DNA from 3 places in the Mesorhizobium sp. GW821-FHT04C10 genome. Region 1 is predicted to be linked to each of the others. Evidence: predicted binding sites of a transcription regulator. Region 1 holds the regulator's gene; each other region holds the start of a gene.
The links. Region 1 encodes PhoB, which activates phosphate uptake and scavenging genes when phosphate is short. Its sites were predicted from a motif close to TGTCATNNANCTGTCAT; they were not measured.

Region 1 (4,132 bases):
GTCGCGCGAGGCGCTGATCGGTGAATGCGTCGCCATTGTACGGCGGCGCCTCGAGGATCCCGATATCGACGTACGCAGCGTCGCCCGCATCGCGCTGGCGATCCAGGGCATCACCGACACCAAGGCCAGGGCCATGCTGTGGTCGCCGATCACGCCGCAGACCGACATCGCCTTCGCCGACATACTGGAAGCCGAGTTCGGCATCCCGGCCACCATGGAGAACGACTGCAACATGATGGCGGTGGCGCTGCGCTGGCGCGACCCCGAACGCTACCGCGACGACTTCATCGCCATCCTTTTGTCGCACGGCATCGGCATGGGCCTTGTGCTGAAGGGCGAGCTGTTCACCGGCACCCATTCGTCGGGCGGCGAGTTCGGCCACATGATCCATCGGCCAGGCGGCGCGCTCTGCCGCTGCGGGCGGCGCGGCTGCGTCGAGGCCTATGCCGGCAACTACGCCATCTGGCGCAATGCCAGGCAGCTTGGCGAGGACACCGAACCGGTCGCCGACGTCAGCGACGCGCAGATGCGGGCATTGGCGACGACGGCGCGGGAACGAGCCGGGCCCGAGCGCGAAGCCTATCGCAAGGCCGGAGAAGCACTGGGTTATGGCCTCGGCAGCCTGTTTGCGCTGATCGATCCCGCCCCCGTGGCCATGGTCGGCGTCAGCGCCGCCGCCTTCGACCTGATCGAGCCGGCATTGCGCGAGGCGATCGCCCAGACCGCCGGCGGCCAGCACTCGAAATCGATTTCGTTCGACACCGAACCGAACGAGTTGCCCCTGATCCGCGAGGGCTGCGCCATGCGCGCACTGACCTTCGTCGATCAGGAGATCTTCGCGCCGGGCGTGCAGGCAAGAGGCAGTGCCGGGAAGAGCGTTGCCTGAGCTGGCATTCGTCGTTGATGCCGTAGACCCTCGCTTACTTGGAGATTGGCCGTCGTCATCCGTGGGCGGAGCAGGAGCGAAGCTCCGTCGCGGAGACCCTGGGATCCATTCCGTGACCTATGCCACGCAGTGCAGCGGAGCAGAACTTGCGCCGTGGCAACGCTTTGAGGTCGCGGCATGGATCCTTGGGCTGCAGAGCAGCTCCAGGGGTCCGCGCCGCGTCGCTGCGCTCCTTGCTTCGCCCAAAGATGACGAGGCCATGAGCGTCTCAGCCAATTGTCAATGCGTGTGACCCGGGAGTGGACACATTCAACCTATCAACGCTTCCGCCTCAAGGCTCTAATCTTCCCTGATCGCGTAGCCTGCCCCACGGATGGTGCGGATGACGTCGGGCATGCGGCCATTGTTGACCGCCTTGCGCAGGCGGCCGACATGCACGTCCACGGTGCGCTCGTCGATATAGATCGTCTCACCCCAGACATTGTCGAGCAGTTGGCTGCGCGAGAAGACGCGGCCGGGATGGCGCATCATGAATTCCAGAAGGCGGAATTCGGTCGGCCCGAGCCGGATCTCGCTCTTCTTGCGGTAGACTCGGTGCGATTCACGGTCGAGCACGATGTCGCCGACCTTGAGCACGCTGGACAGCACTTCCGGCTTGGCGCGGCGCAGCAGCGCCTTGACGCGGGCCATGAATTCCGGCGTCGAGAACGGCTTGACCAGATAGTCGTCGGCACCGGTCGAAAGGCCGCGCACGCGGTCGCTTTCTTCACCCCGCGCGGTCAGCATGATGATCGGCAGCCGTTCGGTCTCGGGGCGCATTCTTAGCCGGCGACAGAGTTCGATGCCGGACACCGCCGGCACCATCCAGTCGAGCACCAGGAGATCGGGCACGTTTTCCTGCAGCCGGATTTCGGCTTCATCGCCGCGGGTTACCACCTCGACCTGATAACCTTCCGATTCCAGATTGTAGCGGAGGAGCACGCCGAGCGGCTCCTCGTCCTCCACCACCATGATGCGTGGTGCGATCATTGACTGGTCACCTCTAAAGCAATCCCAGGAAAAAATGTGTAGCGGTTTTCCATCCTGAATTGCGTGAAACAAAGAGATAGAGCGGGTCGGCGTTTCCGCGAAACGATGAACCGCTCCAACGCTCAAGCCGCCGGCGCCGACATCGCCGTCTCGTCCTGTTTGGGGCGGTTGGCGGGCAGTTGCGTGCCGGTCAGGACATAGTACGCGTTCTCGGCGATGTTGGTCACATGGTCGCCGATGCGTTCGAGATTCTTGGCGCAGAACAACAGATGCGTGCAAGCGGTGATGTTGCGCGGATCCTCCATCATGTAGGTCAGCAGTTCGCGGAACACCGAGGTGTACTTGACGTCGATGCGTTCGTCGTCGGCGCGCAGCTTCGCAAGCGCGGCGGCGTCGCGCGCCGCATACTCCTCGATCACGCCCTGCACCTGGATCAGCACCAGCTGCGCCATGGCGTCGATGGAATGCGACAGGTCGCGCGGCGTTGCGTTGAGACCGACGGTGCCGACGCGCTTGGCGATGTTCTTGGCAAGGTCGCCAATGCGTTCGAGGTCACCGGCCATGCGGATCGACCCGACGACATGGCGCAGATCGTCGGCCATCGGCTGGCGCTTGGCGATCAGCGTGATGGCGCGATCGTCGAGTTCGCGCTGGCGCGCATCCATGATGGCGTCGTCGGAGACTACGCGCTGTGCCAGCGCGTTGTCGGAATTCAGCAGCGCCTTGGTGGCGCCGCCGACCATCGAACCGGCGAGATCGCCCATGTCGCTGATCAGCCTGCTGATCTGTCCGAGATCCTCGTCGAAGGCTGCGACTGTATGTTCGGCCATGATCCTGGTCCTCGTATGCGTGCGATCAGCCGAAGCGGCCGGTGATGTAGTCTTGCGTGCGCTTCTCGCGAGGCGACGTGAAGATCTTCTCGGTGCGGTCGAATTCGACCAGTTCGCCAAGATACATGAAGGCGGTCTGCTTCGAGACGCGCGCCGCCTGCTGCATGTTGTGGGTGACGATGACGATCGTGTAGTCGGCCTGCAGCTCGTCGATCAGTTCCTCGATCTTGGCGGTCGACAGCGGATCAAGCGCGGAGGCCGGCTCGTCGAGCAGGATGACCTCCGGCTTCACCGCCACCGTGCGGGCGATGCACAGCCGCTGCTGCTGGCCGCCCGACAGGCTGAGGCCGCTGGCATTGAGCTTGTCCTTGACCTCGGTCCACAAAGCGGCGCGCTTCAGCGCCTGCTCGACACGACCGTCCATCTCGGCCTTGCTGATCTTCTCATAGAGCCTGACGCCGAAGGCGATGTTCTCGTAGATCGACATCGGGAACGGCGTCGGCTTCTGGAACACCATGCCGATCTTGGTGCGCAAAAGGTTGAGGTCCTGCGAGCGGTCGAGAACGTTCTGGCCGTCGAGCAGCACCTGGCCCTCGGCGGTCTGCTTGGGGTAGAGCTCGTAGATGCGGTTGAAGACGCGCAGCAGCGTCGACTTTCCGCAACCGGAAGGGCCGATGAAGGCGGTGACGCTGCGCTCGGGCAGCGATAGCGTGATATCCTTCAGCGCCTTCGATTGGCCGTAGTAGAAGTTGAGGTTCTTGACCTCGATCTTGGCCTTGGCCGCCGCCTCGGCGGCGATCGTCATGTCTGGAGACAACATCTGGCTCATTTGTCCTCTCTGCGTCCGGTCAGGCTGCGCGCAAAGATGCTGAGCGCGAGAACCGTCAATGTGATTATGAGTGCGCCGGTCCAGGCCAGCTGCTGCCATTCCTCGTAGGGACTGAGAGCGAACTGGAAGATGGTGACAGGCAGGCTGGCCATCGGCGCGTTGAGATTGCTGGACCAGAACTGGTTGTTCAGCGCCGTGAAAAGAAGGGGTGCGGTCTCGCCGGAGATGCGGGCGATGGCCAGCAATATGCCGGTGACGATGCCGGAAAGCGCCGCGCGATAGGCAACCGAACGGATGACCACCCAGCGCGGCGCGCCGATCGCGGTGCCGGCTTCGCGCAACGCGTTCGGCACCAGATTGAGCATGTCTTCGGTGGTGCGCACGACGACCGGGATGACCAGGATGGCCAGCGCGACGGCCCCCGCGATCGCCGAGAAATGCCCCATCGGTCGCACCATCAGCTCATAGACGAACAGACCGATGATGATCGATGGCGCCGACAGAAGGATGTCGTTGATGAAGCGCACCACGGTGGTGAGCTTCGAGAAGCGTCCATAC
Region 2 (4,132 bases), 2.7 Mb from region 1:
CGGCACGGAAACACCGATCATGGCGTCGATGACCTTGTCCGGATCGGTGGTGCCGGCCTTTTCGACCGCCTTAACCCACATGTTGAAGCCGATATAGTGGGCTTCCATCGGGTCGTTGGTGGTGCGCTTGTCGTTCTTGATGAACTTGTGCCAGTCGGCGATGAACTTCTTGTTTTCGGGCGTGTCGACGCTCTCGAAATAGTTCCATGCGGCGAGATGGCCAACCAGCGGCGCGGTGTCGAGACCGGCCAGTTCTTCCTCGCCCACCGAGAAGGCCATGACCGGGATATCCTCGGCCTTGATGCCCTGGTTGCCGAGTTCCTTGTAGAACGGCACGTTGGCGTCACCATTGACGGTCGAGACGACGGCGGTCTTCTTGCCGGCCGAGCCGAACTTCTTGATCGCCGAGACTTCGGTCTGCCAGTCGGAGAAACCGAACGGCGTGTAGTTGACCATGATGTCTTCGGCCGCCACGCCCTTCGACTTCAGATAGGCCTCGAGTATCTTGTTGGTGGTGCGCGGATAGACGTAGTCGGTGCCTTCCAGCACCCAGCGCTTCACCGAGCCGCCATCCTCGCTCATCAGGTAGTCGACCGCCGGAATGGCCTGCTGGTTCGGCGCGGCACCGGTGTAGAAGACGTTGCGCTCGCTCTCCTCGCCCTCATACTGGACGGGGTAGAACAGGATGTTGTCGAGCTCGGAAAACACCGGCAGCACCGATTTGCGCGACACCGAGGTCCAGCAGCCGAACACCGCCGCGACCTTGTCCTTCGAAATCAGCTCGCGTGCCTTCTCGGCGAACAGCGGCCAGTTGGACGCCGGATCGACGACAACGGCTTCAAGCTTCTTGCCGAGCAGGCCGCCCTTGGCGTTCTGCTCGTCGATGAGCATCAGCATGGCATCCTTCAGCGTCGTCTCCGAAATCGCCATGGTCCCCGACAGCGAATGGAGAATGCCGACCTTGATCGTGTCGTCCGCCGCCTTGGCGGGAGCTGAAATCAACAGGCCAGCGGCGACCACGCTTGCCGAGAACATTTTTGTTATTGTCGAGAAATTACCCCTCATACGGAAGACTCCCAAGCTGGTTGATTGCACCGCACCAATGCAATGCAACCCCCATGCCAACCGCTGTGCGGATGCCGAAAAACGGCAAATAGGCAAATATTATCAGACTGTTATTATATTAGACGGAACAAACAAAGGAGAGCCGGTTAAAAATTGGTTGAGGGAAATTTGCGCAACGCACAAGGCATCTGCCTAATTTTCGCCCAATTTGGCCAAATGCCTAGATTTTGATCGCCACACACGGGGCACGGACGACAAATGTTGCGGTACGGCGCAAAAATGGGGCAAGCTCGCGTCTCAACCGAGCAACGTCATGGCATCCCTGATTTATCGCATTTTCATCGGCATGGTGCTTCTGGCGGCAGCGACCGGGATCGCACGAGCCGACTTCAGCGACGGCAAGATGCCCGATGGCACCTATCACTGCGAGGTCTACCTGCTCGGCATGTTCATCAACCTCGGCGACATCACCATCAAGGGCAATGTCTACACTGGTCCGGTCACCTTCGGGGCCGCCCAGCAGGGCTACAACTACCAGATGGATGCAAACGGCGTGATCTCCTGGCTGGGACCGCTCGGCGGCTATACGGCGGGCGGCAACTCGCTGTCGCTGACCCAGGCAACGCTGGACGGCCAGAGCCCGCCCTCCTTCGACATCATCATGAAGCAGCCCGATGGCGCCTTCACCGCGTCGACCTGCACCAAGGGAGGCAATCCGTAGGCCCTGCCTTGGCGGGTGCCGCTTCCGTGCGGGCTGCCTGCCCTTCTGCTGCAAGCCCGCCCTCTCATGTCATCTGGATGTTGCCGAAGCTGGATAGGCAGCGGTGCGCCGTCACCCATCCACATCGAGAGGCAGACACATGGCCAACTTCCCGTTTTCGTCCTCCCCTGTCATTCGCGAAATCATCGCCGAGCGCGTCTCGCGCCGCACGCTCCTCAAAGGCAGCCTCGCTTCCGGCGCGTTGATCGCCGGCGGCGGCTTTGTCGGCTCGTTGTTCGCCGGCGAGACACATGCCGCCGCGCTTTCCACACTGGGCTTTCCCGAACTGAAGCGGGTCTATGACAAGACCCATGCCGCCGCCGAAGGCTATGAAACGACAATCGTCGCACGCTGGGGCGATCCGCTTGTCGCCGGCCTGCCGGATTTCGACGGCAACACGGTCGCGGCCACCGAGCAGGAAAAGCGTTTCGGCTACAATTGCGATTACATTGCCTTCCTGCCGTTGCCCAAGGGCTCGGTGAACTCCGATCACGGCCTGCTTTGCGTCAACAACGAATACATCTCGCCCAATGTCATGTTTCCCGGCATGACCGAGGACGACGCCGGCAAGACAATGAGCAAGGAGCAGGTCGATCTCGGCCTGGCGGCGATGGGCCACTCGATCGTCGAGGTCATGTTCAAGGACGGCAAGTGGCAAACCGTCGAGGACAGCCCGCTCAATCGCCGCATCACGGCCAACACCGAGATGACCGTTTCCGGGCCGGCAGCCGGCCACGCGCTGCTCAGGACGTCCGCCGACGCGACCGGCACGAAGGTGCTCGGCACCAGCTACAATTGCAGCGGCGGCTTTACCCCATGGGGCACCGTGCTGACCTGCGAGGAAGGCGTTTCCGATCTGTTCGGGGGCGACCCGAAAAAGGCACCGACCGCGGACATTCTCGACCGCTATGGCTTTGATGGCTCCGATATCTATGGCCGTGGCCGTTTCCATGACCGCTTCAACATCGACAAGGAACCGAACGAGCCTAACCGCTTCGACTGGGTGGTCGAGATCGACCCTTATGATCCCCAATCGAAGCCGGTGAAGCGCACGGCCCTTGGCCGCATGTCGCATGAGGCCTCCACGGTCGTGCTCAACAAGGACGGCCGCATCGTCGTCTACATGGGCGACGACGACTATTTCGAATACATGTACCGCTACGTCTCGAACAAGGCTTACGACAAGACGAATCCGGCTTCCGGCAACGGCCTTCTGGACGATGGCGTGCTCTCGGTCGCCCGTTACGACGCTGATGGCTCGCTGACATGGCTGCCGCTGGTTCATGGCCAGGGCAAGCTCACCGCCGAGAACGGCTTCGCCGATCAGGCCGAGGTGCTGTTGAAGACAAGGCTAGCGGCGGACGCGCTCGGCGCGACCCCGATGGACCGGCCGGAGGACATCGAGACCAACCCGGTCACCGGCCGCGTCTACGCCGTCATGACCAAGAACAAGAAACGGGACGAATCCAAGGTCAATCCGGCCAACACGCGGCCCGAAAACCTCTGGGGTCATATCGTCGAGCTGATCCCGCCCGGTGGCCGTGGCGCCGAGGCCGACCACACATCAGACAAATACGCCTGGGACCTGTTCGTGCTCTGCGGCAACCCAAAGGACGCCAAGGTCGGCGCAACCTTCCATCCCGACACGTCGGACAATGGCTGGTTCGTCTGCCCCGACAACATCACCTTCGACCCTGCCGGCCGTCTCTGGGTGGCGACCGACGGTGCCAATGATTTCGACCTGCCGGACGGTGTCTATGGCGTCGACACGGAAGGCGCGGCACGCGGCCTGCCGAAGCTTTTGTTCACCTGCCCGCATGGCGCGGAAGCGACCGGTCCTTGCTTCACCCCGGACGGCACGACGCTGTTCCTTTCGGTGCAGCACCCCTCCGAGGATGCCCAAACGCTCGACAAGGCGCAGTCGCTGTGGCCGGATTTCAGGGACGGCCAGCCGCCGAGGCCGTCGGTGGTCGCCATCCGCCGCAAGGACGGCCAGCCGGTCGGGGCATAGGTTCCAGCACACAAAAAAGGCGCGGAACCCGGTCAGGTTCCGCGCCAGCAGGCAGTCGGGAGGTTAGATCGTCTTGGCCGACATCTGGGCGGCGATGTAGTCGGCCTGGCGGATCGCCAGCGACACGATGGTCAAGGTCGGGTTTTCCGCGGCACCCGTCGTGAACTGGCTGCCGTCCGACACGAACAGGTTCTTGATGTCGTGCGTCTGGCCATGCTTGTTGACGACACCGTCGGCCGCCTTCTCGCTCATCCGGTTGGTGCCGAGATTGTGGGTCGAGGGATAGGGCGGCGTCG
Region 3 (4,132 bases), 2.0 Mb from region 1:
AGAAAGCCGCCCGTCGCGTCGGAAATGTCGGTGACCGCGACGCCCTCTCCTGCCTGGCTCTCGAACCAGCGCATGTGGAATTCCCTGAGATAGTAGGAACCCATCAGCCAATAGTCGCCGCCACCCCAGTTGATCACGGTGAGGTCGCCCTTCAGCCGCCCGTCCGGCCCGAGCATCGGCGCCAGCCGCGCCTGTCCCGCCTTCGGCAGCTTGCAGGCCAGCAGCCGGTCGAGCCATGCTTCGGCACTCGGCCCGGACACCGCATAGCGTGAATAGGCCGAGATATCGACGAGGCCGGCGGCACGCCGGACCTGCAGCGCCTCGTCGCCGACGATGTCGTAGGCATTGGAGCGTTTGAGCGTGGTGTTCTCGCGAAAACCCATCGGCGCGAAATAGGCCGGGATTTCCAGCCCCCACGACGCCGTCCATTCGCAACCCGCGGCGCTCATGCCGTCATAGGCGCCCGGGCGTTTCAAGGGCCTGCCGGCTGGCAGACGCTCATTGGGAAAGGTCATGACGAAACGGCGCGAATAGAACTGCCGCGTCGTTTGCTTGAGATATTCGCGATTGGCGGCGAAGGCGCCGTAGCGGGCAATGTCCATGCCGAAAATGTCGGCCTGTGGTTCGCCGTAAATCATCCATTCGGCAAGCGATTTGCCGACGCCCCCGCCCTGGCTGAAGCCGGCCATGACGCCGCAGGCGACCCAGTAGTTTTTCAGGCCGCGCACCGGTCCGACGATCGGGTTGCCGTCCGGCGTGAAGGTGAAGGCGCCGTTGACCCATTTGCGGATGCCGGCGCTGGCCAGGCAGGGAAAGCGCTCATGCGCCTTGGCGAGTTCGGGACTGATGCGGTCGATGTCTTCCGGGATCAGTTCGATCCCGTAATCCCAGGGCGCGCCGTCCATGTTCCAATGCTTCGGGTTCTGCTCGTAGACGCCGAGCAGCACGCCCTTGCGCTCTTGCCTGAGGTAGGAAAAGCCGTCGAGGTCGACGGCGATGCCGATTTCCCGGTCCAGTGCCGCGATCTCCGGAATGTCCTCGGTGACGAAATAATGGTGCTCCATAGGCGTCACCGGCAGGTCGACGCCGGCCATGCGGCCGAGCTGCTTGGCCCACAGCCCGCCGGCGTTGACGACATGCTCGGCGACGATCGTGCCCTGTTCGGTGACGACGTCCCAGTGACCGTCCGCGCGAGACTTCAACTCGACGACACGGTTGCGCAGGATCACCTCGGCCCCGCGCTTCTTCGCGGCACCCGCATAGGCATGCGTGGTGCCGTAGGGGTCGAGATGACCCTCGTTGGAATCATGCAGGCCGCCGAGCACGCCGGTGACATCGACGATCGGGCAGATCGCCTTGATCTCTTCCGGGGTCACCAGCCGCGCGCTTTCGATGCCGACCGACTGGAACACCGCCCAGGCCGATTTCAGCCACTCCCAGCGCTGCGGGTCGCTGGCGATATTGACGCCGCCGGTCATGTGCAGGCCGATGTCCTGGCCGGACTCGGACTCGATCTCGCGATAGAGGTTGATGGTGTAATCCTGCAGCGCCGCGACGTTGGGATCGGCATTGAGCGCATGAAATCCGGCCGCCGCATGCCAGGTCGAACCGGCCGTCAATTCAGCCCGCTCGATCAGCGCCACATCGGACCAGCCGAACCGCGTCAGATGGTAGAGCACCGAGGCGCCGACCACTCCACCTCCGATGACGACTGCGCGGTAGTGCGGCTTCAAGGCTTCCCTCCCGGTCTGTCAGAAGCGGCACCATATACGCGCTGTACATAAGTGTCCAGTGCTGCGCTTGCCTGCCCCAAATGGATGCGGGATTGATCGAATTCTCGCCCCGGGCGCATGTCCTCGCAGGGCAATGAACACGCCGGTCGGCATACGTGCCGCCCCTGTCACGCAAGCATCATGTTCGCGCCGTAGACCGCTTTCGGGGGGCGGCGCGCGGCATCATCGATGTGCCGCCCCCTTTGAGCTTTTTCGTTCTTCGGCCGCTCCGGCACATCCGTCACCAAGAGGACCATCCATGAAACACCTGCACCGAACCGTCTCGCTCGGCGTCGCGCTGGCCTTGTTCACCGCCTTGACGCCGGCGCTCGCCGACAGCACCGCGACCGTCGGAGCCACCAGCTTTGTCAACAAGGGCCTGGTCGGCGTCGGCCGCATTCCTGCCGCCCAGCGCGACAAGTTCGGCGAGACGTTCGGCTCAGGCTCCGGCATGTCGCTCGACACCGCCGGCTGGACGCATGACGCGGGCACCTACAAGGGGTCGCTCTGGTTGCTGCCGGATCGCGGTTACAATGTCGCCGGCACCACCGACTACCGGCCGCGCCTCAACACCATCGGCATCGAGTTCACGCCGGCAGCACCAGGTGCTGCTGGCCAGGAGCAGACAGGCGTGAAGGCAACGCTTGCCGACACCTTGCTGCTCACCGACGACAAGGGCACTGATGCCACCGGCCTCGATCCGCTGTCGGATGTGCGCGCGGCGGCTGGCGACATGCCGATGCTGCCCGCCGCCACCAACGGCAAGCTCGCCCTCGACAACGAGGCGGTCGTGCGGCTGCCCGACGGTTCAATGTTCATCTCCGATGAATATGGCCCGAATATCTACCGGTTCTCGGCGCAAGGCCGCCTGATGTCGGCGACCCAGCCGCCGGCGGCGCTGGTGCCGATGCGCAAGGGCGCGCCGAACTTCTCCTCTGACAATCCCGGTCCAGGTGCCGCCGAACCCGATCCGAAGGATCCCGATACCGGCCGCCAGAACAACCAGGGCCTGGAAGGCATGGCGATGACCCCGGACGGCAAGTTCCTGATCGCCGTGCTGCAGTCGGCGACCAGGCAGGACGGTGGCGATTCAGCTTCGACCCGGCAGAACACACGGGCGCTGGTCTATGATGCCTCAGACCTCGCCCATCTCAAGCTGGCGCACGAATATGTCGTGCCGCTGCCGGTGTTCAAGGACGCCAAGGGCAAGACCAAGGTCGCCGCCCAGAGCGAGATCGTGGCGTTGTCCGACACGGCGTTCCTGATGCTGGCGCGCGACAGCGGCAACGGCCAGGGCCTGAAGGGCGATACATCGCTCTACCGCGAAATCAGCATCGTCGATGTCTCGTCCGCGACCGACATCGCCGGCGGTCCTTTCGACGCCGCTGACAAGCCGCTCGCCCCCAAGGGCGTACTCGACCCGTCGGTGACGCCGGCCAAGCTGACCCCGTTCATCGACATCAACGACAATGCCGAGCTTGGCCGCTTCGGCCTGCACAATGGCGCCCCGAACGACCACAACAACCTGTCCGAGAAGTGGGAAGCGATGTCGCTGGCCAGCGTGCTCGATCCGAAGCTGCCCGACGATTACTTCCTGTTCGTCGCCAATGACAACGACTTCCTCGCCCAGGACGGTTTCCAGGTCGGCGCGCCCTACAAGGCCGACGACGGCGCCAATGTCGACACCATGTTCCTGGTTTATCAGGTCACGCTTCCCGGCCTCGCCAAGAAGTAACGCATAAAAAAGGCGGGCGCGCCCGGCGCGTCCGCCTGAACGACCTCAAACGGCTGACCGTGAGGACGCCTACTTCAAGAACTCCGCGTCCTTCGGCACGCCTGCATCGATCGGCTCGGCCGTCCTGCTCGACACGGGCATGATCTTGCCGGCGGCCGACAGGTTTGGGCGCACGAAGACCTGTGCGGGGCCGTTGACGCGGCTGTAGAGGTCGATGATGTCCTGGTTCATGAAGCGCACGCAGCCCGACGACGCGTTCTTCCCGATGGAATCCCACTCCGGCGTGCCGTGCAGCCGGTACATCGTGTCCTTGCCGTCGCGGAAGAGATAGAGGGCGCGGGCGCCCAGCGGGCTCTGCGGACCGGGCGGCATGCCGTCCTTGTATTTCGCCAGTTCCGGCCGGCGCTGGATCATTTCCGGCGGCGGCGTCCACACCGGCCACTTCTTCCTCGCCTGGACCACGGCGCTGCCGGTCCATCCAAAACCAGCCTTGCCGAGGCTGACGCCGTAGCGGATCGCCTTTCCGCCGTCGCGCACTAGATACAGGAAGTGCTCGGAGACATCGACGACGATGGTGCCGGGTTTTTCTCCGGTCGGGTCGGCCACGACCTGGCGCACGAACTTC

Region 2: the regulator PhoB is predicted to act here: its motif matches at 1,854-1,870, upstream of AC07UC_RS20990 (PhoX family protein).
Region 3: the regulator PhoB is predicted to act here: its motif matches at 1,899-1,915, upstream of AC07UC_RS17905 (esterase-like activity of phytase family protein).

The regions. Positions count from the first base shown of each region.
Region 1 covers NZ_JBWKTL010000001.1:1,673,424-1,677,555, reverse strand. The annotation lists gene AC07UC_RS08165 (ROK family protein) at 1-886, shown strand, start outside; gene phoB (phosphate regulon transcriptional regulator PhoB) at 1,226-1,915, opposite strand; gene phoU (phosphate signaling complex protein PhoU) at 2,038-2,745, opposite strand; gene pstB (phosphate ABC transporter ATP-binding protein PstB) at 2,771-3,574, opposite strand; gene pstA (phosphate ABC transporter permease PstA) at 3,571-4,132, opposite strand, start outside.
Region 2 covers NZ_JBWKTL010000001.1:4,340,068-4,344,199, reverse strand. The annotation lists gene urtA (urea ABC transporter substrate-binding protein) at 1-1,035, opposite strand, end outside; gene AC07UC_RS20995 (hypothetical protein) at 1,379-1,786, shown strand; gene AC07UC_RS20990 (PhoX family protein) at 1,926-3,836, shown strand; gene AC07UC_RS20985 (GMC family oxidoreductase) at 3,900-4,132, opposite strand, start outside.
Region 3 covers NZ_JBWKTL010000001.1:3,701,546-3,705,677, reverse strand. The annotation lists gene AC07UC_RS17910 (GcvT family protein) at 1-1,733, opposite strand, end outside; gene AC07UC_RS17905 (esterase-like activity of phytase family protein) at 2,032-3,507, shown strand; gene AC07UC_RS17900 (L,D-transpeptidase) at 3,577-4,132, opposite strand, start outside.